Regions from separate parts of the Enterobacter sp. 6722112 genome, predicted to be linked through region 3. Evidence: predicted binding sites of a transcription regulator. Region 3 holds the regulator's gene; each other region holds the start of a gene.
The links. Region 3 encodes PurR, which represses purine synthesis genes. Its sites were predicted from a motif close to CANGCAAACGTTTGCNTG; they were not measured.
Positions count from the first base shown of each region.

Region 1: a site for PurR is predicted at 4,442-4,459, ahead of raiA (ribosome-associated translation inhibitor RaiA). Genes of this name have one in related genera too.
Region 2: a site for PurR is predicted at 7,140-7,157, ahead of pyrC (dihydroorotase). Genes of this name have one in related genera too.

Region 1 is NZ_JBZWGR010000007.1:3,167,931-3,178,565, reverse strand. It holds gene aroF (3-deoxy-7-phosphoheptulonate synthase AroF) at 1-521, shown strand, start outside; gene tyrA (bifunctional chorismate mutase/prephenate dehydrogenase) at 532-1,653, shown strand; gene AC4OVU_RS16550 (SMP-30/gluconolactonase/LRE family protein) at 1,714-2,586, shown strand; gene pheA (bifunctional chorismate mutase/prephenate dehydratase) at 2,583-3,743, opposite strand; Phe leader region at 3,774-3,899, opposite strand; gene pheL (pheA operon leader peptide PheL) at 3,851-3,898, opposite strand; gene raiA (ribosome-associated translation inhibitor RaiA) at 4,003-4,344, opposite strand; gene bamD (outer membrane protein assembly factor BamD) at 4,612-5,349, opposite strand; gene rluD (23S rRNA pseudouridine(1911/1915/1917) synthase RluD) at 5,481-6,461, shown strand; gene yfiH (purine nucleoside phosphorylase YfiH) at 6,458-7,189, shown strand; gene clpB (ATP-dependent chaperone ClpB) at 7,319-9,892, shown strand; rRNA gene AC4OVU_RS16510 (16S ribosomal RNA) at 10,322-10,635, shown strand, end outside.
Region 2 is NZ_JBZWGR010000007.1:1,483,553-1,494,187, forward strand. It holds gene mdtG (multidrug efflux MFS transporter MdtG) at 1-37, opposite strand, end outside; gene AC4OVU_RS08550 (Kdo(2)-lipid IV(A) acyltransferase) at 179-1,105, opposite strand; gene trhO (oxygen-dependent tRNA uridine(34) hydroxylase TrhO) at 1,324-2,373, shown strand; gene AC4OVU_RS08560 (YceI family protein) at 2,412-2,990, opposite strand; gene AC4OVU_RS08565 (cytochrome b) at 2,992-3,558, opposite strand; gene AC4OVU_RS08570 (YceO family protein) at 3,785-3,898, opposite strand; gene solA (N-methyl-L-tryptophan oxidase) at 3,949-5,067, opposite strand; gene bssS (biofilm formation regulator BssS) at 5,182-5,436, opposite strand; gene dinI (DNA damage-inducible protein I) at 5,711-5,956, opposite strand; gene pyrC (dihydroorotase) at 6,031-7,077, opposite strand; gene AC4OVU_RS08595 (lipoprotein) at 7,206-7,766, opposite strand; gene mdtH (multidrug efflux MFS transporter MdtH) at 7,865-9,073, opposite strand; gene rimJ (ribosomal protein S5-alanine N-acetyltransferase) at 9,310-9,894, shown strand; gene AC4OVU_RS08610 (YceH family protein) at 9,904-10,554, shown strand; gene AC4OVU_RS08615 (Gfo/Idh/MocA family protein) at 10,557-10,635, shown strand, end outside.
Region 3 is NZ_JBZWGR010000007.1:1,710,371-1,721,005, forward strand. It holds gene glgS (cell surface composition regulator GlgS) at 291-491, shown strand; gene AC4OVU_RS09730 (Hsp20 family protein) at 662-1,132, shown strand; tRNA gene AC4OVU_RS09735 (tRNA-Val) at 1,312-1,388, opposite strand; tRNA gene AC4OVU_RS09740 (tRNA-Val) at 1,393-1,469, opposite strand; gene mdtK (MdtK family multidrug efflux MATE transporter) at 1,623-2,996, opposite strand; gene AC4OVU_RS09750 (riboflavin synthase) at 3,222-3,863, shown strand; gene cfa (cyclopropane fatty acyl phospholipid synthase) at 3,895-5,043, opposite strand; gene punC (purine nucleoside transporter PunC) at 5,342-6,541, opposite strand; gene punR (DNA-binding transcriptional activator PunR) at 6,653-7,564, shown strand; gene purR (HTH-type transcriptional repressor PurR) at 7,582-8,607, opposite strand; gene cydH (cytochrome bd-I oxidase subunit CydH) at 8,905-8,994, shown strand; gene AC4OVU_RS09780 (MFS transporter) at 9,156-10,322, shown strand; gene sodB (superoxide dismutase [Fe]) at 10,360-10,635, opposite strand, start outside.

The sequences.
Region 1 (10,635 bases), 1.5 Mb from region 3:
TTGGTTTTAAAAACGGTACCGACGGCAGCCTGGCGACGGCGATTAACGCCATGCGCGCCGCCGCCATGCCCCATCGTTTTGTCGGGATCAACCAGGCGGGCCAGGTATGCCTGCTGCAAACGCAGGGCAACCCGGACGGGCATGTGATCCTTCGCGGTGGTAAAGCGCCAAACTACAGCCCGGCGGATGTCGCGCAGTGTGAAAAAGAGATGGAACAGGCGGGACTGCGTCCGGCGCTGATGGTAGATTGCAGTCATGGTAATTCGAATAAAGATTACCGTCGCCAGCCTGCGGTTGCAGAATCTGTGATTGCTCAGATTAAAGATGGCAACCGTTCAATTATCGGCCTGATGATTGAAAGTAATATTCATGAAGGCAATCAGTCATCGGAACAGCCGCGTAGCGCGATGAAGCCCGGCGTCTCGGTCACCGATGCCTGCATTAGCTGGGAAACCACCGATGCGCTGCTGCGTGAGATCCACAAAGATTTGAACGGCCAGCTGGCGACGCGTCTGGCATAAGAGGGTAGTTATGGTTGCTGAATTGACCGCATTACGCGATCAAATTGATGAAGTGGATAAGGCGTTGCTGGATCTTCTGGCGCGCCGCATGGCACTGGTTGCTGAGGTCGGCGAGGTTAAAAGTAAATACGGACTGCCGATTTACGTTCCGGAGCGTGAGGCCTCTATGCTCGCCTCCCGCCGTAAAGAGGCGCAGGCCCTGGGCGTATCACCTGATTTGATTGAGGACGTCCTGCGTCGCGTGATGCGCGAGTCTTATTCCAGCGAAAACGACAAGGGCTTCAAAACCCTCTGTCCGTCGCTGCGCCCGGTGGTTATCGTCGGTGGTGGCGGGCAGATGGGGCGTCTGTTTGAGAAAATGCTGACGCTTTCTGGCTATCAGGTGCGTATTCTGGAGAAAGAGGACTGGTCGCACGCGCCGGAGCTGATGAAAGACGCCGGAATGGTTATCGTCAGCGTGCCGATCCATGTGACGGAGCAAATAATCGCGAAACTTCCTCCGCTGCCGGAAGATTGCATACTGGTGGACCTGGCCTCCGTTAAAAATGGTCCGCTACAGGCAATGCTGGCGGCGCACACTGGCCCCGTGCTTGGGTTACACCCGATGTTTGGCCCGGACAGCGGAAGCCTGGCGAAGCAGGTAGTGGTTTACTGTGACGGACGGCAGCCGGAAGCCTACCAGTGGTTCCTGGAACAGATCCAGGTCTGGGGAGCACGTTTGCACCGCATTAGCGCGGTAGAGCATGACCAGAACATGGCGTTTATTCAGGCGCTGCGCCACTTTGCAACCTTCGCCTATGGGCTGCACCTGGCGGAAGAGAACGTTCAGCTTGAACAATTGCTGGCGCTTTCCTCGCCAATCTATCGTCTGGAGCTGGCGATGGTCGGGCGACTGTTTGCCCAGGATCCGCAGCTTTACGCCGACATCATCATGTCGTCTGAAAATAATCTGGCGCTGATCAAGCGCTATTATCAGCGTTTTGGCGAAGCGATCACCTTGCTGGAACACGGCGATAAACAAGCCTTTATCGACAGTTTCCGTAAAGTGGAGCACTGGTTCGGTGATTACGCCACGCGATTCCAGAGTGAAAGCCGCACGCTGTTGCGCCAGGCAAATGACAGTCGCCAGTAATGCGATGATGTATATACTGAAAGCCAGCATTGCTGGCTTTTTTCATTTTGGGGAACTGTCATGGCTGAACCGCAGCTGCTGTTGAACTATACCGGGCATCTGCCCGAATGCCCGACGTGGAGTGCAGAAGAGAAGGCGCTCTACTGGGCGGATATCCTGGAAGGGGAGATCCATCGGTACCATCTGCCCACCGCGGAACACTCGGTGCTCTCATTCCATGAAGAAGTTGGGTGTTTTGCCCTGCGTGAACGCGGCGGATTTATCGTCGCGATGCGAAACGCCATCTGGCTGACCGATAAGCACGGCCTGCTACAGCGTAAAGTTTGCGATAACCCATCCAACCCGCAGCTTGCACGCTTTAACGATGGCGGTACCGATCATCAGGGACGGTTTTATGCGGGCACCTTCTGGGGGCCGGGAGATTATAACGGCGCCATGCTGATGCGTATCGACAACGACCTGACGCCGAAAGTGATCCAGTGCGATATTCACGGGCATAACGGTTTAGCGTTTAGTCCTGACAAACGATGGATGTTTACTTCTGATACGCCGAACGGTGTGATCTACCGTACGCCGCTTGATGAGCAGGGGGAACCCGGTAAGCGCGAAGAGTTTCGCCGGTTTAGCGAGGGAGAAGGTATGCCCGACGGAGCGGCAATGGACGAGGAAGGCTGCTACTGGAGCGCACTGTTTGACGGCTGGCGTATCGCACGGTTTTCACCGCAAGGCGAACAGCTGGAAGAGTACCGGCTGCCGGTACGCTGCCCGACAATGGTCTGCTTTGGCGGCGACGATATGAAAACGCTGTTTATCACCACCACGCGGGAAAATATGGAGGCGGAGGAGCTGCGGAAATATCCGCTTTCCGGTGCCATCTTCACCCTGCCTGTAAATGTGGCAGGGATGAAGAAAAGCCGCTTTATCGAACGTTAAGCCGGATCGACCGGGACCACGTTTTCGCTCGGATAGCAGCCCAGCACTTTCATGGAGCGTGTGATCTCGCCCAGTTCGCGCAGGGCTTTCTGCATGGACGCAGACTCCAGGTTGGCCTGAACGTCGAGATAAAACATTTCTTCCCACGGGTTGCCATGTATTGGGCGGGATTCCAGCTTCGTCATGATCAGGTTGTGATTACGCAGCACCAGCAGCGCTTCAACCAGCGCACCCGCCTGCTGGCCGGTCGCCATCAGCAGGGTGGTTTTCGCCGGGACCTGGTCCGACACGTTGATGGCCTTGCGGGCCAGAACCACGAAACGGGTGATATTCTGCGTCTGGTTGGCCAGATTGCGTTCCAGCACCTGTAAGCCATACAGCGCGCCGCCCGCTTCGCTACCGAGAGCCGCGACGGCAGAAGAGTTTGCCTGCGCCACTTTTTCCATCGCCGCCGAGGTGCTTTCGGTGTATTCAATTTTCCAGTGCGGATAACGGTTCAGGAACTGGCTGCACTGCTGGAACGGCTGCGGGTGGCTGTACACCGTTTCGATCTGACTCAGATCGGTTGAGCCAGAGACCAGCACGCAGTGATCGATAGGGATAGTCAACTCGCCGACTAACGACAGGCTGGTGTGCTGGAGCAGATCGTAAACATCGTTGATGGCACCGGAACTGGTGTTCTCAATAGGCACTACGGCGTAATCTGCCTGGCCGGTTTCGACCTGGTTGAAAATGTCTGCAAATTTCGCGCAGCCGCTCTCAATAAACTCTTCGAAATGGCGGGCTGCGTACTGGCGAGCTGCCAGGTGAGAATAGGACCCTTTCGGGCCGAGGAAAGCGATACGAGCAGAGTGCGGGTTGGTTTTGTTCAGATGCTGCTGGAGCAGGGCTTGTTGCGTCAGAACGGAGTCTTCGATGATGAGCTGGAACAGGCGGGTGATGTAGTGCGCATCCAGATGATGCGCTTTGCCGAGTTGAATCAACCGTTCCAGTAAATCACGTTCGCGATCGATATCGCGCACCGGCCGATGGGACTCGAGCTTGGCTTTGCCCACTTCAACGGCGAGCGCGCGGCGTTCTGCCAGCAGGGCCAGTAATTTTTCGTCGAGTGCACTGATTTTTACGCGTAAATCCAGGAGCGGGTTTTCCGGTGTCATAGTGTTGTCTGTCTCATTTTATCGTTATCAATAAAAAAGGCCTCCCGGTGTGGGAGGCCTTGTTGTTCGTCTTCGCATTCTTTATCACACGACGAAACGCCTCCCGGTCAGGGGAAGGTAAAAAAGAATGCGAAGAAAAACGGCGTCTGTTTCATAAGGTCATCCTGAAATTGATAGGTTAAAGTACCTGCACTGTTTTGATCCTGTCAATAAAAAACGCGCCCGAAGGCGCGTTGTCGGTACACTCAATTTTAGAGGATTACTCTTCTTCAACTTCTTCCGCGAAGCTGGCGTCTTTCACCGAGGTTGCGGCGCGACGTGCTTCACCTTTGTGTTGCACTTTATTGAGCTGCCGTTCCAGCTTGTTGATCAAATCGTTAATTGCGGTGTACATATCCTCGTGTTTTGCGCTGGCGACCAGATGGCCGTTTGGAGTATTGATAGTTGCATCAGCGATGAAACCCTGCGGCTCCTTGGACAGGATGATATGTGGATTAATCAAATGTGTTTGCCATTTATCCAGTTTGGCGAGACGGTCTGCGACGTGCTGGCGGATTGCCGGAGTAATTTCCATTTGTTTACTGGTAATGTTCATTGTCATAAATTTTACCTCTTGTCTTTCCGTCTTGGTGATTCCAGCATACCCGACCTAATGTCAAAATGTGTGATTTAGATCACGTTATTTTGTCGGTTTTTGTCAGGGAATCTTTTTTGTGAGGCAGGGCAGGAAGAGGTGAGATTTACCTTGTCGAAGCCAACAATTGCGGTCATAGTTGAATGGATGTGTTGAAGCTAAACCGCTTCAGCGTAAGTGTGAAAGAATAAAAAAACGGCAGCCCGCGGGCTGCCGTTATGCGTTGTAGCGGTATCAGGTGTTGCTGCTGTTCGCGGCGATGATTTTCGCCACTTTGTCAGCCTGAGCCGTCATCTGCATCTGGCGATACGCATTTTCCATCAGCTTCAGGCCATCACGCGTGGCCTGGGTATCCGGATAATCACGCAGCATGCCTTCTACACGGTTAACCACGGCAACCCATGCGCCACGGCGGGTGTAGTATTCCGCAACGGAGTACTCATATTTCGCCAGACGATCTTTCAGGAATACCAGACGCTTAGTGGCATCGGTAATGTACTGGCTGTTCGGGTAGCTACGCACCAGTTTGGAGAAGTCATTGAAAGCATCACGCGCATGTTGCGGGTCACGGTCGGAACGATCCACCCCGAAGAAGCCCTGCAATGCACTATCATCCAGCGCCATGTTAGTCAGGCCGCGCATGTACATCACGTAATCGATGTTAGGATGGGTAGGGTTCAGACGCATGAAACGATCGATGGTTGCCTGAGCCAGCGGCAGATCGGCATTTTTGTAGTAGGCGTAGATAAGATCTAACTGTACCTGCTGCGAATACGGGCCAAACGGATAGCGATTATCCAACGCTTCCAGTTGCGTTATCGCCTGTTTCCAGTTACCGTCCTGCAACTTTTGTTGTGCAGTCGCATAGATTTCATTCGGCGGATTGTCAGGGACCTGTTCATTCGAACCGGAGCAGCCCACCAAAGCCAGGCTCAACGTGGCCGCTGCCACCAGATATTTCATGCGCGTCATGACGTTTTGACTTTCCTCAAATGTTTGTCCGGGAGAAACTCAGTTCCTGCTCCCGATTAAGACCAGCTACAATAGCACACTATATTAAACGGCAAAGCCGTAAAACCCAACGTTAAACGAAGAAGCAGTTTATGGCACAACGAGTAGAACTCACCGCAACAGTCTCCGAAAATCAGCTCGGTCAACGCTTAGATCAGGCTTTGGCCGAATTGTTCCCTGATTATTCGCGTTCACGCATAAAAGAATGGATCCTTGACCAGCGCGTGCTGGTAAACGGCAAGATCTGGGACAAACCAAAAGAGAAAGTGTTTGGTGGGGAAGCTGTCGCCATCAATGCTGAAATCGAAGAGGAAGTCCGCTTCGAGCCGCAGGATATCCCGCTGGATATCGTCTACGAAGATGACGACATTCTGGTCATCAACAAGCCGCGCGACTTTGTTGTTCACCCGGGCGCGGGCAATCCTGACGGTACGGTACTTAACGCTCTCCTTCATTATTATCCGCCGATTGCCGATGTACCGCGTGCCGGTATCGTTCACCGTCTGGATAAAGACACCACGGGTCTGATGGTGGTGGCGAAGACGGTTCCCGCCCAGACTCGCCTGGTGGAATCGTTGCAACTGCGCGAAATCACCCGTGAGTATGAAGCGGTGGCGATTGGTCATATGACCTCTGGCGGCACGGTGGAAGAGCCTATCAGCCGTCACCCAACCAAGCGTACGCATATGTCCGTACACCCGATGGGCAAACCGGCGGTAACCCACTACCGCATCATGGAACATTTCCGTATTCATACGCGCCTGCGTCTGCGTCTGGAAACCGGGCGTACTCACCAGATCCGCGTGCACATGGCGCATATTACCCATCCGCTGGTGGGGGACCCTGTTTACGGCGGTCGTCCGCGTCCACCAAAGGGCGCATCGGATGAATTCATCTCCGTGCTGCGTAAATTCGATCGCCAGGCGCTGCATGCGACGATGCTACGTCTTTACCACCCAATCACCGGAATTCAGATGGAATGGCATGCGCCGATCCCACAGGATATGGTGGAACTTATCGACGCGATGCGCGCAGATTTCGAAGAACATAAGGATCACGTGGACTGGTTATGACCAAACTGATTGTCCCGGAATGGCCACTGCCTGAAGGCGTGGCCGCCTGTAGTTCAACCCGTATCGGTGGCGTGAGCCAGGGCGCGTGGGAGTCACTGAACCTCGGTGCGCACTGTGGTGATAACCTGGAGCACGTTGAAGAGAACCGTAAACGCCTCTTTGCTGCGGGAAACCTTCCTTCAAAACCGGTCTGGCTTGAGCAGGTGCATGGTAAAGCGGTGCTGAAGCTGACGGGGGAGCCCTATGCGTCTAAGCGCGCCGATGCTTCGTACAGCAATACGCCGGGAACGGTTTGCGCGGTGATGACTGCTGATTGCCTGCCGGTGTTGTTCTGCAATCAGGCAGGGACTGAAGTGGCTGCTGCCCACGCCGGATGGCGAGGCCTGTGCGAAGGCGTGCTGGAAGAGACCGTTGCCTGCTTCCATGACGATTCTGCAAATCTCATCGCCTGGCTTGGCCCGGCGATTGGCCCGCAGGCGTTTGAGGTAGGGCCCGAAGTGCGGGATGCCTTTATGGAAAAAGATCCGCAAGCGGTCGAAGCGTTTGTGGCTTCCGGAGATAAATATCTGGCCGATATTTATCAGCTTGCCCGCCAGCGCCTGAATAACGTCGGCGTGACCCAAATCTTCGGCGGAGATCGCTGTACCTTCACCGAAAAGGGTGATTTTTTCTCCTATCGCCGCGACAAGACGACAGGTCGTATGGCAAGTTTCATTTGGCTGATATAACCTAAAGAATCAAGACGATCCGGTACGCGCCGTTTTCTTTTCACATAATTCAGGTTATTAACCTTGAATAATTGAGGGATGACCTCATTTAATCTCCAGTAGCAAATTTGACCTGTTATGGGAGGAGTTATGCGTCTGGATCGTCTTACTAATAAATTCCAGCTTGCTCTCGCCGATGCCCAGTCCCTTGCACTGGGGCACGACAACCAATTTATCGAACCTCTTCATTTAATGAGCGCCTTGCTGAATCAGGAAGGGGGATCGGTACGTCCTTTATTAACGTCCGCTGGCATTAATGCCGGCCAGTTACGCACCGCCATCGATCAGGCGCTGAGCCGTTTACCGCAGGTAGAAGGTACCGGCGGCGACGTGCAGCCGTCGCAGGATCTGGTGCGCGTGCTGAACCTTTGCGACAAGCTGGCGCAAAAACGTGGGGACAACTTTATTTCGTCAGAGCTGTTTGTTCTGGCGGCGCTTGAATCACGCGGTACCTTAACCGACCTGCTGAAATCCGCCGGTGCAACCACCGCTAATGTGACCCAGGCGATTGAGAAAATGCGCGGAGGTGAAAGCGTGAACGACCAGGGAGCCGAAGACCAACGTCAGGCTTTGAAGAAATTTACGGTCGACCTGACCGAACGTGCCGAGCAGGGCAAACTTGACCCGGTGATCGGCCGTGACGAAGAAATTCGTCGGACTATCCAGGTACTGCAACGTCGTACCAAAAACAACCCGGTGCTGATTGGTGAGCCTGGCGTCGGTAAAACCGCCATCGTTGAAGGGCTGGCGCAGCGTATCGTTAATGGCGAAGTGCCCGAAGGGCTGAAAGGCCGTCGCGTACTGGCGCTGGATATGGGCGCGCTGGTGGCCGGGGCGAAATACCGCGGTGAATTTGAAGAGCGTCTGAAAGGCGTGCTGAACGATCTGGCGAAACAGGAAGGTAACGTCATTCTGTTTATCGACGAACTGCACACCATGGTGGGGGCGGGTAAAGCTGACGGCGCAATGGATGCCGGGAACATGCTGAAACCTGCGCTGGCGCGTGGTGAACTTCACTGCGTCGGCGCCACTACGCTGGACGAGTATCGTCAGTACATTGAAAAAGATGCCGCGCTGGAGCGTCGCTTCCAGAAGGTGTTTGTCGCTGAACCAAGCGTTGAAGATACCATCGCCATTTTGCGAGGACTGAAAGAGCGTTATGAGCTGCACCATCACGTGCAGATCACTGACCCGGCCATCGTTGCGGCGGCGACGCTTTCGCATCGTTACATTGCCGACCGTCAGTTGCCGGATAAAGCCATCGACCTTATCGATGAAGCGGCGTCCAGCATCCGTATGCAGATTGACTCGAAACCGGAAGAGCTGGACCGACTCGATCGCCGCATTATCCAGCTCAAGCTGGAACAGCAGGCGCTGAACAAAGAGTCTGATGAAGCGAGTAAGAAACGCCTCGATATGCTCAACGAAGAACTGGACGAGAAAGAGCGTCAGTATTCTGAGCTGGAAGAAGAGTGGAAAGCTGAGAAAGCCTCCCTCTCTGGCACCCAGACAATCAAGGCGGAGCTGGAGCAGGCGAAAATTGCCATTGAGCAGGCGCGTCGCGTGGGGGATCTGGCACGGATGTCCGAGCTACAGTACGGCAAGATCCCTGAGCTGGAAAAACAGCTAGAGATTGCCACGCAGTCGGAAGGCAAAACCATGCGTCTGTTGCGTAATAAAGTGACGGATGCCGAGATTGCCGAAGTGCTGGCGCGCTGGACGGGTATTCCTGTGGCTCGCATGATGGAAAGCGAACGTGAGAAACTGCTGCGTATGGAGCAGGATCTGCATCAGCGCGTCATTGGACAGAACGAAGCGGTCGAAGCGGTATCTAACGCCATTCGTCGTAGCCGTGCGGGGCTGTCCGATCCGAATCGTCCAATCGGCTCGTTCCTTTTCCTGGGGCCAACCGGTGTCGGTAAAACTGAGCTGTGTAAAGCGCTGGCTAACTTTATGTTCGACAGCGATGACGCGATGGTGCGTATCGATATGTCCGAGTTTATGGAGAAACACTCCGTCTCGCGTCTGGTCGGTGCGCCTCCGGGATATGTCGGTTATGAAGAGGGCGGTTACCTGACGGAAGCGGTTCGTCGTCGTCCTTATTCCGTCATCCTGCTGGATGAAGTGGAAAAGGCTCATCCTGACGTGTTTAACATTCTGTTGCAGGTGCTGGATGATGGGCGTCTGACGGACGGGCAGGGAAGAACGGTCGACTTCCGTAACACGGTGGTGATCATGACCTCGAACCTGGGTTCCGATTTGATTCAGGAACGCTTCGGTGAGCTGGATTACAGCCATATGAAAGATCTTGTGCTGGGTGTGGTCAGTCAAAACTTCCGTCCGGAGTTCATCAACCGTATTGATGAAGTGGTCGTGTTCCATCCGCTGGGCGAGAAACACATCGCGTCGATTGCGCAGATCCAGTTGCAGCGTCTGTACAAACGTCTGGAAGAGCGTGGGTATGAAATCCACATTTCCGACGATGCGCTGAAACTGCTGAGCGAGAATGGTTACGATCCTGTTTATGGTGCGCGTCCGTTAAAACGTGCTATCCAGCAGCAGATCGAAAACCCGCTGGCACAGCAAATCCTCTCTGGGGAGCTGGTTCCGGGCAAAGTTATTCGTCTGGAAGCCAACGACGATCGCATTGTGGCAGTGCAGTAAGTCACAAAACGCAAAAACGGGCCGCTTGCGGCTCGTTTTTGTTTAAAAACCAGGCGAAAATTGAGGTCTGGGATGTGATTTGCCTGGAAAATGAGCGGTCAGGAAATAATTTTCACTTTATCCTTGCAGGTTCGGAATTACTCCCTATAATGTGCCTCCACTGACACGGAACAACGGCACGCAAGCCGCCGGGTCAGCAGAGAAAAGCAAAACAAACGCTTGACTCTGAAGCGGGAAAGCGTAATATGCACACCCCGCGCCGCAGCGAAAACGAAGCGGCACTGCTCTTTAAGAATTTATCAGACAATCTGTGTGGGCACTCAAAGTGACATGGATTCTTAATGTCCTCGGACACTAAATGAATACCAAGTCTCAACGAGTGAACACGTAATTCATTACGAAGTTTAATTCATTGAGCATCAAACTTTTAAATTGAAGAGTTTGATCATGGCTCAGATTGAACGCTGGCGGCAGGCCTAACACATGCAAGTCGAACGGTAACAGGAAGCAGCTTGCTGCTTCGCTGACGAGTGGCGGACGGGTGAGTAATGTCTGGGAAACTGCCTGATGGAGGGGGATAACTACTGGAAACGGTAGCTAATACCGCATAACGTCGCAAGACCAAAGAGGGGGACCTTCGGGCCTCTTGCCATCGGATGTGCCCAGATGGGATTAGCTAGTAGGTGGGGTAACGGCTCACCTAGGCGACGATCCCTAGCTGGTCTGAGAGGATGACCAGCCAC
Region 2 (10,635 bases), 230 kb from region 3:
TACGTTTCCAGTTTATGGGAGCATCTGTGGGGGACATAACTATCCGCATAATGAGGTGCAGGGCACCGTGAACAGTGAGGTAATAAGCCTGCTAATTATGCGCCCGGGGTATGATTGCCGCAATGACGGGGAGCTTTTAAAGCTAAAACAACATGCGGCCCGGAAGGCCGCACGCAGGTTAATACCGGGAAGGGACGCCCTGAGGCCGGGTTTTAAAGCGGCGATGCAGCCACATGTACTGCTCCGGGGCGAGCATAATGCATTTCTCGACAACGCCGTTCATCCAGCGCGCGGTGGTTTCTGCATCAATCAGCGGTGGCGCGAGTTCCGGCTCCAGCATGATGAGCTGATAGCCTGAACCGTCTGGTTTACGGCGCGGCACAAACGGCACGATAGCCGCTTTGGACATCCGCGCCAGCATCCAGGTCCCGGTGGTCGTCGCTGCATCTTCCACCGCAAAGAACGGGACAAACACGCTGGATTGCGGGCCATAGTCATGATCCGGGGCATACCAGACCACTTCACCTGCTTTCAGGGCGCGGATCATCCCTTTCAGGTCTTTGCGATCGATCATGCTTTTATTGGAGCGCATGCGTCCGTTGGTCTGGATCAAATCGATCACCGGATTATCGTTAGGACGATAAACGCCTATACCCGGCGCCTGCATGCCGAACATGCGCGCGCCAATTTCGAGCGTCAGGAAATGAACGCCAATCAGCAGGACGCCAGTCTGGTTGGCCTGAAGAGTATGCACCGGCTCCATGCCGGTCCCGGCCACTTCCGTCCAGCGCGCCATGCGTTTATCCGACCAGAACCAGGCCATACCGGTCTCCATCAGCCCCATGCCGACAGATTCGAAGTTTTTAACCACCATGTCGTGGCGCTCAGATTCACTCATCTGAGGAAAACAAAGCTCAAGGTTACGATACGCGATCCTGGCGCGACGCTTCATAAACTGCTGAGCAATGCGGCCCAGTCCTTTACCCATGCGGAAAATGACGGGATAAGGCAGCTGTACAATTAGCCACAACAAGCCAATGCCTGACCATGTTAACCAATAGCGGGGATGCAAAAGCGTGGCAGTAAATTTCGGTAACTGGGTCATGTCTGTCCTGTGTTCTAACGTCCTGAAAGGATATTGTCTCATTTTTTAAGGCATAGCCAAAATGTCTGTCATCGAAACATGAAAGAATATGCAAATGTTAAGTCTGATTAATCAGGTTGACTGAAATGTAGCGTAAATTGTGTGGATGTAAATTGTCTTTGTTTGCTATATCATGCCGACCGATTTTTATTTCTCAACGATTGCAGGACTTGTACACCATGCCAGTGTTACACAACCGCGTTTCGAATGAGATGTTGAAAGCGCGTATGTTGGCCGAAACCGAACCGCGCACAACGATCTCTTTCTATAAGTATTTCACCATCAACGATCCCCAGGCGACCCGCGATGCGCTTTACCAGGCTTTCACCGCCCTGAACGTGTTTGGTCGCGTCTATCTGGCGCGTGAGGGGATTAACGCGCAGATCAGCGTGCCGGAAAGCAAGGTCAGCGCCTTCCGCGACCTCCTTTACGGGTTTGATCCGGCGCTTAACGGCTTACGCCTGAACATTGCGCTGGATGATGACGGTAAATCATTCTGGGTGCTGCGCATGAAGGTGCGCGAGCGTATTGTGGCGGATGGCATTGACGATCCGAGCTTCAATGCCGCTAATGTGGGGGAGTACCTGAAGGCCGCTGAAGTGAACGCGATGCTCGACGATCCGGATGCGGTGTTCATTGATATGCGTAACCACTACGAATATGAAGTGGGTCACTTCGAGAATGCGATGGAAATTCCTGCCGACACCTTCCGCGAGCAACTGCCAAAAGCCGTTGAGATGATGCAGGAGCATAAAGACAAAAAGATCGTTATGTACTGCACCGGGGGGATCCGCTGTGAAAAAGCCAGCGCCTGGATGAAGCACAACGGGTTTAATAAAGTCTGGCACATTGAGGGTGGGATCATTGAGTATGCCCGTCGCGCCCGTGAGCAGGGTTTACCGGTGCGTTTTATCGGTAAGAACTTTGTGTTTGACGAGCGTATGGGCGAGCGAATTTCAGAGGACGTGATCGCGCACTGCCACCAGTGCGGTACGCCGTGCGATACGCATACCAACTGCAAAAACGACGGATGTCATCTGCTGTTTATTCAGTGCCCTGCATGTGCCGAGAAGTTTAATGGCTGCTGTAGCGAGCTGTGCAGTGAAGAGAGTATCTTGCCTGAAGAAGAGCAACGTCGTCGCCGTGCCGGACGCGAGAACGGGAATAAGATCTTTAATAAATCCCGGGGCCGACTGAATACCAAACTGGGTATTCCGGACCCGGAGTAAAACACTGCCCGGCGGCGCGAAAGCCTGCCGGGCCTGTTTTATGACTTCTGCTGAACGCCTTCCACCGAAATAATCAACTCAACATCCTGCGATGCCGGGCCTAAATCCGTGGTGATATTAAAATCTTTTAGATGAATTTTGCCTGCGGCTTCAAAGCCAGCACGTTTGCCACCCCACGGATCGTCGCCCTGTCCAATTAATTTGGCATCCAGTGTGACCGGTTTTGTTACGCCGTTCAGCGTCAGATTACCGGTAATAGCGAGCTTATCACCGTCTTTCTTCACCTCTGTCGACGCGAAAGTAGCTTGCGGGAATTTGCCCACGTTCAGAAATTCAGCGCTGCGCAGATGTTTATCACGCTCGGCGTGATTAGTGTCGACGCTGTTGGTATTAATGGTGACGTTCACTTTATCGGCAGCAGGGTTTTTCTCGTCGAAAGTAAATGTGCCATCGAAATCATTGAATGTGCCATATAACCAGCTGTAACCCAGATGCTGAATACGGAAATTGACAAAGGCATGCTGGCCCTCCTTATCAATTTTATAGTCAGCGGCAATGGCCGAACCGGTGGTAAATAGCAGCGAACCTAATGCGATACCCAACAGGCGTTTTTTCATTTTATGCTCCAGAGTCAACTGACGAACGGCCAAGCATGCGCTTCAGCGTATCGTCTTTATCAATAAAGTGATGTTTCAGGGCCGCAAGGCCATGCAGGACAGACAGGATCACCACGCTCCATGCCAGCCACAGATGAACCACACCTGCGGTGTCAGCCTGTGAACCGGCGTCAGCCAGCGTGGCTGGGACGTCAAAAAGCCCAAACACGCTGATCGGTTTACCGTCTGCGGTCGAAATGAGATAGCCGCTGATCAGAATGGCGAACAGCAGGGCATAGAGTGCGATATGTGCGCCAACAGCGCTTATGCGGGTAAGTCGGCCATGGCTTTTGGGTGCTGGAGGGGGCGGAGAGATATGTCGCCAGATCACGCGAAAAACCAGACCCATCATCAGCAGAACCCCGATGCTTTTGTGCAATTCGGGGGCCTGATGATACCAACTGTCATAATAGCTTAATGTCACCATCCACAGGCCGAGACCAAACATGGCATAAACGGCAAGTGCAAATAGCCAGTGTAAACACATGGATATTATTCCGTAGCGGCGGGAGGAGTTACGCCATTGCATATGAATTTCCGTTCTCAAATGACTGAGCAATAAAAATGGACGGGTTAAATAAATAATGCAACTGAAAAAAATGAATAATGTTTTTTATTTAATTTATTTCAGCGAATTTGAATATGTTTCCGCAATGTATTTCAATCGCTTCGTTCAATAAATTTGAGGTGACGTTTTTTAAAAAATATAAGTTAAATAAATTTAAAGGAGTGTCAATAAACGTCAGCGAGAATTTTCAGAAGAATACAATATAGATAACGTCAATGATCGCCAGCAGCGACCAAAGAACAATGTAGAGCATAAAATGCTCGCGGATGTTATTGATAAGGTAATTCACCAGTCTGCGCATCATGCCTCTATCGCTAAACAGGCCCCGGTTATTCGGAGCCTGTAGAGGTATTATCGATCAAAGCGCGAGAGCGCGAAGGGCTTGAGATCAAACGAAGGTGTGATCCCCTGCGCAAACTGGGCGGCGATTTCACCTAACACAGAGGCAAATTTAAACCCGTGACCGCTGAGTCCGGTTACGAGCAGGGTGTTATCGTGTCCCGGCAGGGTGTCGATGATAAAGTCTTCATCTGGGGTGTTGTCATAGGTGCACGCTGCGCCGTAAAGCAACCCGCCTACGCCCGGCAGGATATTACGCAGGAACGTGAAGGCTTCGGAACCATCCTGCGGATAAGCGCCGTACGGCTTGCGTTCTTCCGCAGAGGAAATTACCTGCCCGCCGTTATGTTTGCCAATCTTGAGCGCGTCTTTTTCCGAGGGAAAACCGTAGAACTGGTCGCCATTGGGTAGCTCGCCTGTAAACGCCGGGAATTTGTTCTGACTGCTGTAACGCCCGTCAGACTGGAACCAGGAGAAGACTTTTCGCACCGGCTGGATGGGCAGGTCCGGCAGCAGTTTCGTCACCCACGTTCCCGCACTCACCAGCAGACGCGTGGCGGTATATTCACCTTCAGAGGTGGTGACGGTTGAACCCTCTGCATAGTGGGTGATGCCCGTGACCGGACAGTTGAACAACTGTGCGCAGCCCGCTTTGGCGGCGAGATCAATCCAGGTCTTAATGGCCGTTTCGCTGTGCAGTACCCCGGAATTGGCTTCAAACAATCCAATGTAGTCTTCAGGAACAGAAATTTCCGGCCAGCGCGCCATGATGCCGTTTGCATCCAGACGCTCGACGTCCAGGCGGTAGGCTTTCGCGCTCTCCTCGACGGTCGCCAGAAACGTGGAGCTGGCTGGCCCCAGGTTAACGACCCCGGTGCGCTCAAAAATGCGATCTTCGGTGAGTGAGGCCAGCTCATCCCACAGCGTCTGAGCCCGAAGCACCAGCGGTACATAACGTTCACCTTCACCGTAAGCGTGACGGATCAGACGGGTATCGCCGTGATGGCTTCCTTCAGAGTGGGGGGGAAGGTGGGCGTCAATCATCAGCACTTTCAGACCCGCCTGCGTGGCGTAATAACCGGCGGCAGATCCTACGGAGCCGCTTCCGATAATGATTAAATCGTATTTCATAGGCTTCTCTTTACTAACGCTTTGTTAGCAGAGTAATTAACTAAGTGGGCTTATACAAGAACGAAATAAATAAGGCACCGCGAGGGTGCCTGTTGAGTGAAAAGGGGCATAAGGTCAATGCCGTTTATACTCATTTTCCTGATAGTCGCCAGATTCTATTTTTGCGATGCCTGCTTCTAAAATAGAGATAAACTGACGGGCGACGTCTGTTGTAAGCCACAGCGTCTGTCCAACTTCCGCTTCGTCACGGTTTTGCTGATTTGAGGTCTGGTAGTGCAAACGCAGCATCAGCGCATCGTAGCTGTCTACGGTGCTGATATCCCAGCCAACAAGCGGATGGGTCTGGATGACTTCACTATTCTTTTCCATTATAACCCCCTTAATGCGTGTTAGAAGACAACGACTTTGAGGTTCAATGCATGTTTTTCTGAAAGCAATTTCAGTATATCAATTAATAAGGGTTCAGAAGGAAAAAATAAACGGGTAGCAACACATTTTTCTGCTTTTTAGGATTGTTCGAACAATAAAACGCCATCTTGTTCACGATTTTCTAAGAAGAGGCTGAAATATTTTGAACTTTCGGGAGACGAAACGAAAAAAAGCCGGGGCGACCCGGCAAAAAAACACAATGAGGGAGCAAATTTTAATCAGTGATGAACCAGTCGTCGGCGCCTTCCCATGTTTCCTGCAAAATTTCGCTGATGCGTTCTTTGTCTTCTTTCGCGCCGCCGATGACGGAAAGATGGTTTGCTGTCGCATAACGTACCGTTACGGCGCCATCGTTTTCAGGAAAAGTGCTGTTAATACGTCGGGATAGTTCACCCGCCAGAGCGTCGAGTGCGCCAGCAGGCAGGACGGTGGATTTGGCAATGGTGACTTCGATACGCATAAATGCCCCCTGTGTAATATACTGTTTATTTATACAGTTATATTGTCGCTTTGACAACAGGGGGCGCGATTTTTTTAGCCTTTTACCGTCCAGTTTACGGTTTCACCGGCCAGGAAGGGGATCAGCGTATCGTCGGTGAGCGCAATCGACGCCTCAACCTGGCTTTCTTTGCGCTCCAGCTCAATGAACGTGTCATTAACCGGCAGGCCGTAGAAACGCGGGCCGTTAAGGGAGCAGAAGGCTTCGAAATGGGCTAACGCATTCATCTCTTCAAACACGGTTGCGTAACTTGCCAGGGCGGTCGGGGCGTTAAAGCAGCCTGCACAGCCGCAGCTCGCCTCTTTACGGTGACGGGCATGCGGGGCGGAATCCGTGCCGAGGAACGCGCGCGGGAAGCCGCTGGCGACCAGCTCACGTAGCGCCTGCTGGTGGATGTTGCGCTTGAGGATCGGCAGACAATACAGATGTGGGCGAACGCCGCCCACCAGCATGTGGTTACGGTTAAACATAAGGTGCTGAGGGGTGATGGTGGCAGCGATCAGCTCGTTACCGTCGCGGACGTACTCTGCGGCATCTTTAGTCGTAATGTGTTCAAACACCACTTTCAGCCCTGGAAGACGCTGGCGCAGCGGCTCCATGACCGTTTCGATAAAACGTGCTTCGCGATCGAAAATATCAATGTCAGCGTGGGTCACTTCCCCGTGCACCAGCAGCGGCATGCCCAGTTTTTGCATACGCTCCAGAACAGGCATGATGGCATCAATACTGGTCACCCCATGGCTGGAGTTGGTGGTGGCATTCGCCGGGTAGAGCTTCGCGGCGGTGAATACACCTTCGTTAAACCCGCGCTCAACTTCATTCGGATCCAGCGAGTCCGTCAGGTAGCAGGTCATCAATGGGGTAAAATCGTATCCGGCCGGAACGGCGTCAAGGATACGCTGGCGATAGGCAATCGCGGCCTCGACGGTAGTGACTGGCGGAACCAGGTTAGGCATAACAATCGCACGGCCATAAATTTCGCTGGTATACGGCACGACGGTTTTCAGCATGTCGCCATCACGAAGATGGATATGCCAGTCGTCTGGGCGGCGGATTTTGAGAACCTGGGATTGTACAGTCATGGAAGCTCCGGCTTGAAAGAGATCAGTCATAAGAGGGCTGTTTTTGCCGGACACAAATCATAAGCGGAAACGTTTTCGTTTGCACACTATTCCGTTAAAAAAAACGGGCGCCTGAGCGCCCGGAGTGTTTAGTCGGTGAAAGGAATGATGATTTCACCCGGCTTCACCTCTATCCCTTTGGCATATTTTTTCGCCAGAGATTCGCCTTTGCTCTTGTCTTCGCTCAGAACATAGGCAGGCTGTTGGTTAAAGTAGTTCTGCAACGACTGGTTGAGATACGGCATCAGCGTTTGCAGCACCGGTTTCATTTTTTCCGGCGTCACAACTGCATCGACGATTTCCATTTCTTGCAGGAAAATGGCCCCTTTCTCTTTATTAAAGACCGGCAGCGCCTTGAGCTTCAGCTTGATATCCGCTTTCTGATTGCCGAAGAGCGAGGTCATATCGAGGCTGGCATCGCCGGAAAGGGTGACTTTGTTAGGCTCCTCGCGCCCAATCTGGCTGGCGAGATTCGTCAGGACGATATGCGCATCCGCAAGGCCGGGCACGCCGATATCTTTTGAAAAGTTATTATGTTTTTCCAGCGCCTGATTAATTTCCTGCTCACTGACGGTGTACTGCGTAAGCTGGTTACATCCCACCAGCAGACCACTGACAATTAACGCAGCGGCAATAACGATCTTTTTCATGGCGTTCCTCAACATAAAATCGGCGCATCTGTCCTGATACGCCAGTATGTCAGGGTGATCCAACAGAAACCAGCAGAAAAAACTGATAATGAAAGGGGTCAGGCGCCAGGCTCCAGCATCCCGCGGGTGCTGCGTTTATCACTGAACTGCCACCAGAGGGCAATCAGCGTAATAAAGCCGACCATGCCGAGCATGACCCACGGCAGCTCCGGCTGATGGAGCGCTTTTCCGGCATCAAACAGCCAGCCGCCACCGGTGTAACCCAGTGCGCCGCCAAGCGCCAGCCCGAGACGGCTGAAGCCCATGTAGCTGCCGCGGGCCCGGGCGTCGGCAAGTGACGCGCTCAGCGTTTCACGGGCTGGCTCGGCAATGATTGAGCCAATATAGAAGGTGCAGATGAGCATAAACAGTTGCTGAAGCGAACTCACCAGGCCGATGGGCATCATGCTCAGCGTCATCAGCAACAGCCCGGCCATCAGACGGTGCTCAAGCCGGAAACGGCGCTCGCTCCAGCGGGCAATCGGATAGAGCAGCGTCAGAGAGAGGCAGGCCTCAATGGCATACATCCATTTCACCGCTGCCGGCGTGCCGGCAATATCGTTAACCATAATGGGCAGCATCAGCATGACCTGCACGGCGAGCATGTAGTAGCCGGTCAGGGTTAACACATAGGTGACGAAGCGTTTATCGCTCAGCACGCGGTCAAGCCCTTCCCGCACAGGCGCCTTCACCGTCGACAGCTTCCACGCGGGCAGAAACAGACCGTTAAACAGCGCGCAGAGAATAAACAACACCGCGCCGGTGGCGCAAACCAGGCGGAAATCGTATTGCAGCAGCCAGCTTCCCAGCAGGGCGCCAACCACCGCGCCAGCGCTGTCCTGCATCATCAAAATCGAGAAGAAGCGCCCCCGGTGTTGCGGACGGATAAGCTTAACCACCAGCGCGGTACGCGGTGGGTCGAAAAGGGTGCCGCCAATCCCGGAAAGGAAACAGGAGAACCACAGCAGCCAGGGTTCATGAGCGATTGCCATGGTGGCGAATCCCGCCGCACGTAACAGCATGCCGGTGACGATCATCGGTTTCGCGCCGAAGCGGTCGGCTATTGCGCCGCCAAACACGCCCAGACCCTGTTGTACAAACTGGCGTAGACCCAGCGCGATCCCGACCATCAATGCCGCCCAGCCCATTTGATCGACAAAACGAATCGATATAAGCGGAAAAACGACAAATAAGCCGAGCACGACCAGCATGTTATCGACGAGCAGGAAATATTTACCCAGGCTCCTGGCCTGTGATACGCGGGACATTTTCCCTCCAGGGAAAATAAAAGATGAGCACGCTAACATTCTGCGGTGTCGCCGGGCTTTTTCCCATACCCGCTGGCGACAATATTTTTTTATCAAAAAGGTGCTTTGATAGAGAGTTCTCATCGAAAAATGTGAAAAGCGATCAAAATGGTATGTCACTGTTTTCACAGAAGGCACAGGCGCAGGTATAGTAAAGCTAACAGGCAGAGCAGAAGCGACGGGAAGGAGTGGTAACGATGTTTGGCTATCGCAGTAATGTGCCAAAAGTGCGTCTGACGACGGACAGGCTGGTCGTTCGTCTGGTGCATGAGCGTGATGCCTGGCGTCTGGCGGATTATTACGCCGAGAATCGCCAGTTTTTAAAACCCTGGGAACCCGTTCGGGACGAGAGCCACTGCTACCCCTCTGGCTGGCAGGCGCGCCTCAGTATGATTGCGGAATTTCATAAACAGGGAAGTGCGTTTTATTTCGCGCTTCTCGATCCGGAAGAGAAAGAGATCGTTGGCATTGCCAATTTTTCAAACGTGGTACGCGGGTCGTTTCACGCCTGTTACCTCGGGTATTCCATCGGTCAGAAATGGCAGGGGCAGGGGCTCATGTTTGAGGCGCTGACGGCGGCGATTCGCTACATGCAGCGCACGCAACATATCCATCGCATTATGGCCAACTACATGCCGCACAATAAGCGCAGCGGCGATCTGCTGGCCCGCCTGGGGTTTGAGAAAGAGGGCTATGCCAAAGATTATCTGCTGATTGACGGCGAGTGGCGGGACCATGTGCTCACCGCGCTCACCACGCAGGAGTGGACCGCGGGTCGTTAAGGAGAAAAAATGAAATATCAGTTAAATGGCACCGAAGCGCGCGTGGTCGGCTGCCTTCTGGAAAAGCAGGTCACCACGCCGGAACAGTATCCTCTGTCCGTGAATGCCGTCACGATGGCCTGCAACCAGAAGACGAACCGTGAGCCGGTGATGAACCTTGGCGAGCACGAGGTGCAGGTTATCCTTGATGAGCTGGTGAAGCGCCACTACCTGCGCACCGTCAGCGGCTTCGGTAATCGCGTCACTAAATATGAACAGCGCTTTTGTAATTCCGAATTTGGCGATTTAAAACTCAGCGCCGCAGAAGTGGCAGTGATCACCACGCTGCTGCTGCGCGGGGCGCAGACGCCGGGTGAACTGCGCACACGCGCCTCCCGCATGCATGAGTTTCAGGATATGCAGGACGTTGAACAGACGCTGGAGCGATTAGCCTCACGCGAGGACGGTCCTTACGTGGTGCGTCTGCCACGCGAGCCGGGCAAGCGTGAAAGCCGCTACATGCACCTGTTTAGCGGCGACGTTGAGCCCTCTGCGCTGGCCGTAGAATCCGACACGCCAGCATCAAACGACAGCCTGACCGCGCGCGTGGCAGCCCTGGAGGACGAGGTTGCCGGGCTGAAGCAGCGTCTGGATGCGTTACTCGCACATCTGGGAGATTAATCGTGACAACATTACGCATTGGTGTTGTGGGGCTGGGAGGGATCGCGCAAAAAGCCTGGCTGCCCGTTTTAGGCGCCGCGT
Region 3 (10,635 bases):
CTGCACGCGCTGGACGACCTGTAACAGCGTCTGGCATTAAAGCATGCCGTTCGCACCTTCCGGCTACATGGCGAACTTACTGCATGGCTGGCGTTTATGCTTTCTGCATGAGTGATAAAAGGGAGGGAAAATCATGACCAGGGCTGAAGAGTTTTGTCGTTCCTGAAATGTGAACACTGGCAGATGGATGCGCACGCATCGCTCAAAAAACGATCTTTTTCAGGCGGATACTGAGATCAGAAAAGCATATGACCTTGAACAGTAATCACAATGACTGGAGGGATATGCTAATGAAGCGACAAGATATAAACGCATTAAAGAATTTTGATTTTCTGGCACGCAGTTTTGCCCGTATGTACGTCCTGGGTCAGCCAGTTGATATCGATGCCGTGACCGGCAATATGAGTAATGAACAGCAGGCATGGTTCCGGGAGCGATATGACCACTACCGAAAGCAGGCTGAGCGGGCGAGAGTGATAGAACTGCGATGATGTAACGAATAACGGGCTTAACGGCCCGTTGCGTTTTTTAGGTTCCAGCTACATTTTGCAGCTCCTGAGGTTGAAATATTGTGCGGTAACCTCATATAGAAAGCGGGTAAGGAATACCTGCCCGTAAGACATGAACTTTTTGAATATTCTTTTTACTGTTCAGGAGGTACATGATGACTCTGAGAGCTTTTCCCATGTTGAACGATCTCTCCGACTCTCTGTTTGCGGACCGTTTTAACCGTATCGATCGCCTTTTTAGCCAGCTAACCGGCAGTACGCCGTTGCCCTCCACGCCTTCTTACAATATCCGGCGGGTGGGTGATAACCGCTATGAACTGACGCTGAGCGTGCCGGGCTGGAAAGAGAGCGAACTGGAAATTGAAACCGTTGGCGGTCAGCTGAATATCAGCGGTAAACGTGAAGAAGAGAAAACCGAAAACGGCGAAGAAGGGTGGATCCATCGGGGTATCAGCCGCAGCGACTTCCGGGCCAGCTATAGTCTGCCGGAGCATGTGAAAGTAACCGGCGCTTCGCTGGAAAACGGCTTGCTGGCGATTGAATTACACCAGGATATCCCGGAAGAAGAGAAACCGCAGCGCATCGCCATCAACAACAACCCGGCGATTGAACATAAGCCGTAATCATTGATTGACGTTGTTTTCACGCCCGGCAAACGCCGGGCGTTTTGCTAACCTGATGGGGCTTATGCCATTCCGCTCTTTCGCGGCACGCGCGGGCTGGAGGTCACTTTCGATGTGCTTAAAAGGTTTGCTGCCTCTGCATGAGGCTGAACGGGAATGAAATGTGCGAGAAAACAGATTGGTGCGTCTGAATGGACTCGAACCATCGACCCCCACCATGTCAAGGTGGTGCTCTAACCAACTGAGCTACAGACGCAGAATGGTGCGTTCAATTGGACTCGAACCAACGACCCCCACCATGTCAAGGTGGTGCTCTAACCAACTGAGCTATGAACGCATTGTGTTGTCGGTGACAACGGGGACGAATATTAGCGGCACAGCCCCAAGGTGGCAAGAGGGAAAATGCATTTTTCTCTCTGATTTCACGCGATTGCTTCATTACCGCGCAAAGTGAAGAGAAAGTAGCCGCCAGCCGGCGGCTACTGTGTCATTAACGTGCAGCGCGCTGCAAAATTACCGCAGACGGCTGACGTTGCAGGAAGCGCATACGCAGCATCATCATAATGGCCGCAGACGTTAAGCCGATGATAAAGCCCATCCAGAATCCGGCTGGCCCCATGCGATCCACCACCAGATCCGTGAGCGCCAGAATGTACCCGCACGGCAGACCCAGCACCCAGTAAGCGATAAAGGTGATGAAGAAGATGGAACGCGTATCTTTATACCCACGCAGCACGCCACTGCCAATCACCTGGATGGAGTCAGAGATCTGATAAATGGCCGCCAGCAGCATCAGATGCGAGGCCAGGGTCACTACCTCCGGGTTGTCGTTATAGAGCAGGGCAATTTGCTCACGCAACAGCACGGTAAAGAGCGCGGTACAGACTGCCATGCAGACGCCGACGCCGAGGCCGGTGCGGGCTGCCGTTTGCGCGTCCAGCGTCGAGCCTTGCCCCAGACGGAAGCCCACGCGAATCGTCACCGCGGCAGCCAGGGACATCGGCAGGACGAACATCAAAGAGCTGAAGTTCAGGGCGATCTGGTGTCCTGCGACATCAATAATCCCTAACGGCGAGACCAGCAGGGCGACGACGGCAAACAGCGTCACTTCGAAGAACAGCGCCAGCGCAATGGGTAACCCCAGCTGAATGAGACGGGTCATGAGCGTCCAGTCAGGTGCGCTGAACGAGGTGTCGTTACGAATGTCACGCATGGATCGCGCATGTTTAATGTAGGTGAGCATACAGCCGAACATCACCCAGTACACCGCAGCCGTTGCCACGCCGCAGCCCACGCCGCCGAGTTCCGGCATGCCAAAATGACCGTAAATGAAGATATAGTTCACGGGAATGTTCACCAGCAAGCCGATAAAGCCCATCACCATGCCCGGCTTGGTTTTTGCCAGCCCTTCACACTGGTTACGTGCCACCTGGAAGAACAGATAGCCGGGCGCGCCCCAGAGCAGGGCGCGCAGATAACCGACCGCCTTATCCGCCAGCGCCGGGTCGATATTATGCATGGCACGAATAATATACCCGGCGTTCCACAGGACGATCATAATCAGGACGGAGACACCCCCGGCCAGCCAGAAGCCCTGGCGCACCTGATGGGCCACGCGGTCGCGTCGACCGGAGCCGTTAAGCTGCGCGATAACCGGCGTCAGCGCCAGCAGCAGGCCGTGACCAAAAAGAATGGCCGGGAGCCAGATTGAGGTTCCGATCGCCACGGCGGCCATATCGGTGGCGCTGTAACCACCGGCCATTACCGTATCCACAAATCCCATTGCGGTTTGGGCTACCTGCGCGACGATCACCGGTATGGCCAGTGCCAATAACTGACGCGCTTCGATCATATACTTCTGCACGTGAACACCTTTGTATTGTAGTTATTTGAGAGACTAAAAAGGCCGCCGTTACTGGCAGCAAGAAGAAAAAACAGAGGGATGCCAGCTATTGTAGCGGGGTTTAACTAATTATCTAGTGAAAAAATCGCCAGAAATTGCGCATCACTGGCAACCTGTTTTTTCAACTGTTATTGTGGTGGGATTATACGGTGTCATCGCCGTTCGGAATGAACAGGAGCTGTAAGCATGTTTACTGGTATTGTGCAGGGCACTGCCAAAGTGGTGTCCATTGATGAAAAACCGAATTTCCGCACTCACGTAGTTGAGCTGCCTGAATATATGCTCGACGGCATTGAAACCGGGGCGTCGATAGCGCATAACGGCTGCTGCCTGACGGTGACCGAAATTAACGGTAACCAGATTAGCTTTGATTTAATGAAAGAGACGCTGCGTATCACTAACCTGGGTGAGCTGGTGGTGGGAGATATCGTCAACGTTGAACGCGCGGCGAAATTCAGCGATGAGATTGGCGGGCATCTGATGTCGGGCCATATTATGACCACCGCAGAAGTGGCGAAAATCGTGACCTCGGAAAATAACCGTCAAATCTGGTTTAAGGTGCAGGATCCGTCATTAATGAAATACATCCTTTATAAAGGATTTATTGGCATCGATGGGATTAGTCTGACCGTCGGTGAAGTGACGCCAACGCGTTTTTGCGTGCATTTAATTCCTGAAACGCTGCAACGTACTACGCTTGGCGCAAAAAAACTGGGGCAGCGCGTAAATATCGAAATTGATCCCCAGACCCAGGCGGTCGTGGATACCGTTGAGCGCGTACTGGCGGCGAAAGAGGCGGCGATAATTAAAACCATGGAAGAAGAATAAAAAATAACCCCGGTTAACCGGGGTTATTTTTTCAGCGAGCCACACGCAAACCGTGCTCAATCCCACGACTAAACACCACCTGCCACAGCTGTATATCCCGCGCACGGAACGCGCCCGCACAGGCATTCAGATAATAGCTAAACATCCGTTTGAATCGTTCCGAATAGTTGTCGGCGATTTCAGGCCATGCAGCCTGGAAACGTTCATGCCAGGCCATCAGGGTGGTGTCGTAATCTGCGCCGAAGTTATGCCAGTCTTCCACAATAAAATGCGGTTCGCTGGCGTTCGCAATCTGGCGAACAGAGGGTAAACAGCCATTCGGGAAGATATATTTGTTGATCCAGGGATCCACATTGTTATCGGTGCGTTTAGAGCCGATGGTGTGTAGCAGGAAAATTCCCTCAGGCTTCAGGTTACGATCGGCGACCTCGAAGTAAGTCTTGTAGTTCTTCGGCCCCACGTGCTCGAACATACCTACGGAAACAATGCGATCGAACTGCTCGTTCAGGTCGCGGTAGTCCTGAAGCCGAATATCAACATCCAGACCCAGACAGCGTTCCTGCGCCATCTTCTGCTGTTCAGCGGAAATCGTGACGCCGACTACGCTGACGCCGTAATTTTTCGCCATAAACCAGGCAAGACCACCCCAGCCACAGCCGATGTCCAGCACACGCATACCGGGCTGTAACTGCAATTTATCACAGATCAGTTGCAGCTTGTCCTGCTGCGCCTCTTCCAGGGTCGTCGCTTTTTTCCAGTATCCGCAGGAGTACTGCATTAAAGGATCGAGCATACGGCTGAACAGATCGTTGCCCAGGTCGTAATGCTCTTTACCGACGATCCACGCCCGTTTTTTACTTTGCAGATTGAACAGGCGGGCGGAGGCAATGCGTAAGGTATCTTTGAAATGACGAGGGAGCTGTTTTTCAAGACCGGCGCGTAATACGCTGGAGAAGAACATATCCAGCCGCTCACACTCCCACCAGCCGTCCATATAGCTTTCACCCAGCCCTAACGACCCCTCCTGTAACACGCGTTTGAAAAAATCGGGATGCTTTATCTGGGGATCGGAGGGGGATGAGCCATTAATTGTAATGCCCGCACGTCCCAACAGTTCACTGACGATCCGGGACCAGTTATCGTCCGGAACGCTGACTTCTTCTATACACGATGAACTCATAGCTTCTCCATCACCTTGCTGTGATCAGAACCTTAAAACAGCGTAGACGCTTTTTTGGTTTGTGAGAAATCTCACGGTAAATGCCCGCGAGGCTAATATCCGACGTAGAACAGAGGAAGGGAGATAACCCTTGCCGAAATGCCTTCCATGGTAAAACGGGAGCGCTCCGGCTCCCGTTAACACTTAATATTTATCGTATTTAATCGAACCAAATTTAGTATAGGCCGCAAAATTTGGTGATTCAACAGAAAATTGTTAGCAACCTAATCACTGGTATTTAACATAGTTTCCCGCGCAATCAGGCGTGCGACGTTTCTGTCTGCGCGTTTTCACTCTGCTCGCGATGGGCTGAGGACTGCATGCGATAGCCCAATCCCGCCAGCGCAACGGTGACCAGCATCACGCTGGTGGTGGTGAGCAGCGGGGTTGCAATCAACGCCGAGACCACGAGACTTGCCAGGAAGCACAGGCCAAGTTGCAGGGTATTTTGCAGCGCGGCAGCGCGGCCTGTCGCCTGCGGGAATGGACGCAACGCCTGGGCTACAACGATAGGGTAGATAGCCCCGTTAGCGATCGCCATGACGCAGAACGGAATCAAAATTTCTGCAAGCCCGGCGCCGGGAATAAAGCCGACAGCCCAGGTCGCAATCACGCTTAGCGCATACAGCACCAGCAGCCAGGGCAGCATCTGTTGGCCTTCCCATTTTTGCAGCGCGGCGCGACAGCCATAGCCACCCACCAGGAAGGCGATGGTCTGTGGTACATAACTCAGGCCGATAGCCGCCGGGCTGTAGCCCATGTCATGCAGAATGAACGGCGAACCGGTTAGCCAGGCAAAGAAGCTGGCAGAGCAGGCAGCATAAATCAGCACGTTACCGCGATAGGCTTTCGACCGCAGTAAAGAGGTAAAGGTGATGGGCTTTGCGTCCGGATGCGTCTCTTTTTTATGCGCAGGTTTAAGCCCGAAAGCAGGCAGCATCAGGACCAGCGTAATAGCAAAGAGCGTGGCGAAAATAGCCTGCCAGTCGAAATGCGCGAGGATCCAGCTGCCCAGTAACGGGGCAAGCGCCGGCGACAGGCCGACCAGCGGCATTATAGTGGCGAATATGCGGTTAGTGCGCGAGGCGGGGTAGTAATCGGTCACCAGCGCCTGCCAGGTCACCGCTGCGGCGCAGACACCGACCGCCTGAATAAAGCGCAGCGCCAGCAACCAGGCGGCATCGCGGACCCACAGCATGCCCAGACAGCCTACGGCAAAAATCGCCAGCCCCAACAACAGGACGGGCTTACGGCCAAAACGATCCGAGAGCGGCCCCCACAGCAATTGCGCAAAAGCAAAGCCGGCGAGGAACAAACTTAAACTGGCGCTGATGGCGGCGGCAGGGGTTTGCAAATCTTCCTGCATCGCGGCGAACGCGGGCAGATACATATCGGTCGCCAAAAAGCCCAGCACGCTTAAGCCGCCGAGCCAGACTAAAAATCCTTTCCTGGGTTGCACTTTTTTCTCCTGAGGAGGCAGGTGTACGTTGGCGCAGAGTGTAGGGAGTGCAAAGCGGCTTGTGAAACGCTAATATTTGGCGGGTGCGTTCAAAAAATTTGCAGGCTAAAGATGTGGTCAGATTATTCCCTTGAAGTGGTTGATGCCGTGGCGCGTAACGGCAGCTTTACCGGTGCCGCCCAGGAGCTGCATCGCGTTCCCTCGGCTATCAGCTATACGGTGCGCCAGCTGGAAGCGTGGCTGGCGGTCCCGCTGTTCGAGCGGCGCCATCGCGACGTGGAGCTCACGCCTGCCGGAGCGTGGTTTTTGAAGGAAGGGCGGTCTGTTATCAAAAAAATGCAGATCACCCGTGAGCAGTGCCAGCAGATCGCCAACGGCTGGCGCGGGCATCTCGCTATCGCGGTGGATAACATCGTTAAGCCGGAGCGGACCCGGCAGATGATCGTCGATTTCTATCGTCATTTTTCCGACGTCGAACTGCGTGTTTCGCAGGAAGTGTTCAACGGCGTCTGGGATGCGCTGGCGGACGGCAGGGCGGAGATGGCGATTGGTGCAACCCAGGCGATCCCGGTTGGGGGGCGCTACGCGTTTCGCGACATGGGCATGCTGAGCTGGACCTGCGTGGTCGCGCGCGATCACCCGCTGGCGGCGCTGGAAGGTCCGCTGAGCGATGACACCTTACGCAACTGGCCCTCGCTGGTGCTGGAAGATACCTCCCGCTCGCTGCCCAAGCGCATTACCTGGCTGCTGGATAATCAGCGCCGCGTGGTCGCACCGGACTGGGAGTCGTCAGCCACCTGTCTGAGCGCGGGGCTGTGCGTTGGCATGGTGCCGGTGCATTTTGCGCGCCCGCGCATCGACGCGGGAGAGTGGGTGGCCTTGACGCTGGAAAACCCCTTCCCGGATGCCGCGTGCTGTCTGACGTGGCAGCAAAACGACGTCTCGCCCGCCATGGCCTGGCTGCTGGATTATCTGGGCGACAGCGAAACGCTGAACCGGGAGTGGTTGCGGGAACCAGCATAGCTGGCCCCGTAATGAGATTAACGACGGTAGTCGCGGAACGGACCGTCCGCAACGGAACGGCGTTCAATCAGGCGCGGGTGAACTTCAATGGACTGGGACTGTTCACGCTTGTTGACGATCCTGTCCAGCAGCATGTTGAAGGCCGTTTCACCCAGCGAATCTTTCGGCTGGTGAATGGTGGTCAGCGCCGGGGTAAAGAAGCGGGCGTTGCGCACGTTGTCATAGCCGATCACCGAGATATCCTGCGGGACGCGCAGGCCGAGTTCATCCGCCGCGCAGAGCGCGCCCATCGCCATGATGTCGCCGCCGCAGAACACCGCGGTAGGGCGATGCGGCTGGGAAACGATCTGCTGCATGGCGCGATAGCCCGACTCCGGCTCGAAGTCGCCCTGAACAATCCAGTTTTCCGGCACGGTGATCAGCGCCTCTTCCATCGCTTTCATGAAACCGGCCAGACGGCCAGCCCCGGTGTTACGCTCCAGCGGTCCCGGGATCACGCCAATTTCACGATGACCGCGTTCTACCAGATAACGCCCCGCCATGTAGCCGCCTTCAAAGGCGTTATCAATAACAGAGTCGGTGAAGTCTGCGCGCGCTTCGCCCCAGTCCATGACCACCATCGGAATGTGGCGATACTCTTCCAGCATGGAAAGGACCGACTCAGGGTATTCAGAACACATAACCAGCAGGCCGTCGACGCGCTTTTGCGCCATCATTGACAGGTAAGCGCGCTGTTTTTCAATGTTGTTCCACGCGTTGCCCAGAATCAGGGTATAGCCTTTCTGGAAGCAGTTTTTTTCAACGGCTTCGATGATTTCAGCAAAGTAGGCCGCTTCACTGCTGGTGGCCAGCAGGCCAATCGATTTGGTGTGATTAACCTTCAGGCTGCGGGCGACGGCACTTGGCGAGTAGTGCAGTTCTTTGATTGCCGCCCAGACGGCATTACGCGTCTCTTCAGCGACGAAACGCGTTTTGTTAATAACATGTGATACGGTTGTAGTGGAAACGTTTGCGCGTTTTGCTACGTCTTTAATTGTTGCCATTAAATGTCACTCCAGACCATATCCTAAGCTCCTGAAAAAATTGAAGGTAAACGTTTGCCTTCTCTCACCCTTATCACGCAAACATGAGTTGCGACACGCCGGGAAAACGACACAGGACGTCAGGAGGGGGTCAGTGGCCGGTACGCTAATAAATTTAGCGTGGAATTTTGTCCTATCTTGATGAAAAGGGGAAGAGGTAAAGTGGATATCCGCTTAAATCCTGGAAGATTTTTGACCTGAACTGTGTAAAAATGAGCAAGCTCACTTTTCGTAGGGTGAATAAAAGGAGAAAAATTGATGAGTACCGATCTGAAGTTTTCGCTGTTTACCACCATTGTTGTTCTTGCCCTGATTGTTGCGGGTGGTTTAACCGCTGCGCTGCACTGATTCAGGAGGGGGGAGAACCTTCTCCCTCTCTTGCCGCTATTGTTACCTCTCCGGCAAAAATCTTTTGCCAAAATGTTAACTTCTCATTTTTTGTGATTGATGTCATGCTTTTGACTTCTTAGTTCTGTGCCGGGTTATGGCACGGTATCCGGAGTCTCTTCATGAAAATCAATTTTCCCCTGCTGGCCCTGGCGATTGGCGCCTTTGGGATTGGCACCACTGAATTCTCCCCTATGGGGTTATTGCCTGTTATCGCCCGGGGTGTGGACGTCTCAATTCCTGCGGCCGGTATGTTAATTAGCGCCTACGCGATTGGCGTGATGGTGGGCGCGCCGCTGATGACGCTGCTGCTTTCCCACCGCGCTCGCCGCAATGCGCTGATTTTCCTGATGGCGATTTTCACTCTCGGAAATGTGCTTTCCGCAATTTCGCCCGATTACACCACTCTGATGCTTTCGCGCATTCTGACCAGCCTCAACCATGGCGCCTTCTTCGGACTGGGCTCGGTTGTTGCCGCCAGCGTGGTGCCAAAACATAAGCAGGCCAGCGCGGTAGCCACTATGTTCATGGGCCTCACCATCGCTAATATCGGCGGCGTTCCCGCTGCCACCTGGCTGGGAGAAGCCATCGGCTGGCGTATGTCTTTCCTCGCAACCGCCGGACTGGGCGTGGTCGCGATGGTTGCGCTGTTCTTCTCACTGCCGAAAGGAAGTGCGGGAGAACGTCCGGAAGTACGTAAAGAGCTGGCGGTGCTGATGCGTCCTCAGGTGTTGTCCGCGCTGCTTACCACGGTACTGGGGGCCGGGGCGATGTTTACGCTCTACACCTATATCTCCCCGGTGCTGCACGACATTACCCACGCAACGCCACTCTTTGTTACCGCGATGCTGGTGCTGATTGGTGTCGGGTTCTCGATTGGCAACTATCTCGGCGGGAAATTTGCCGACCGCTCCGTCAGTGGAACACTGAAAGGTTTTTTAACGCTGCTGATTGTCATCATGGTGGCGATTCCGTGGCTGGCGCGTAACGAAGTGGGTGCCGCGATTGCCATGGTGGTGTGGGGCGCCGCAACCTTTGCCGTGGTGCCACCGTTGCAGATGCGCGTAATGCGCGTTGCGCACGAAGCGCCGGGGCTCTCTTCGTCGGTGAATATCGGTGCGTTTAACCTGGGCAATGCGCTGGGTGCCGCAGCGGGCGGGGCGGTGATCTCAGGTGGTTTGGGTTACAGCTTTGTGCCGGTGATGGGGGCGATCATTGCTGCACTCGGCCTGCTGCTGGTGATGATGTCTGGTCGTAAACAGCCTGAAGCGGTGTGTACGGCGGAATAAACAAAAACGCAGAAGGGCTGCCCCTTCTGCGTGTCTCTTACGCGGCGAAGTTCTTCGCAACAAATTCCCAGTTAACCAGTGCCCAGAAGTGTTCCAGGTAGTTCGGGCGCGCATTACGGTAATCAATGTAATAGGCGTGTTCCCATACGTCCACGGTCATCAGCGGCGTGGCGCTGGTGGTCAGAGGGGTACCCGCATTAGAAGTGGAAACGATAGCCAGTTTGCCATCAGCCTCTTTTACCAGCCAGGTCCAGCCGGAGCCAAAGTTTTTAACGGCTGCGTCAGTAAACTTCGCTTTAAAATCCGCGAAACT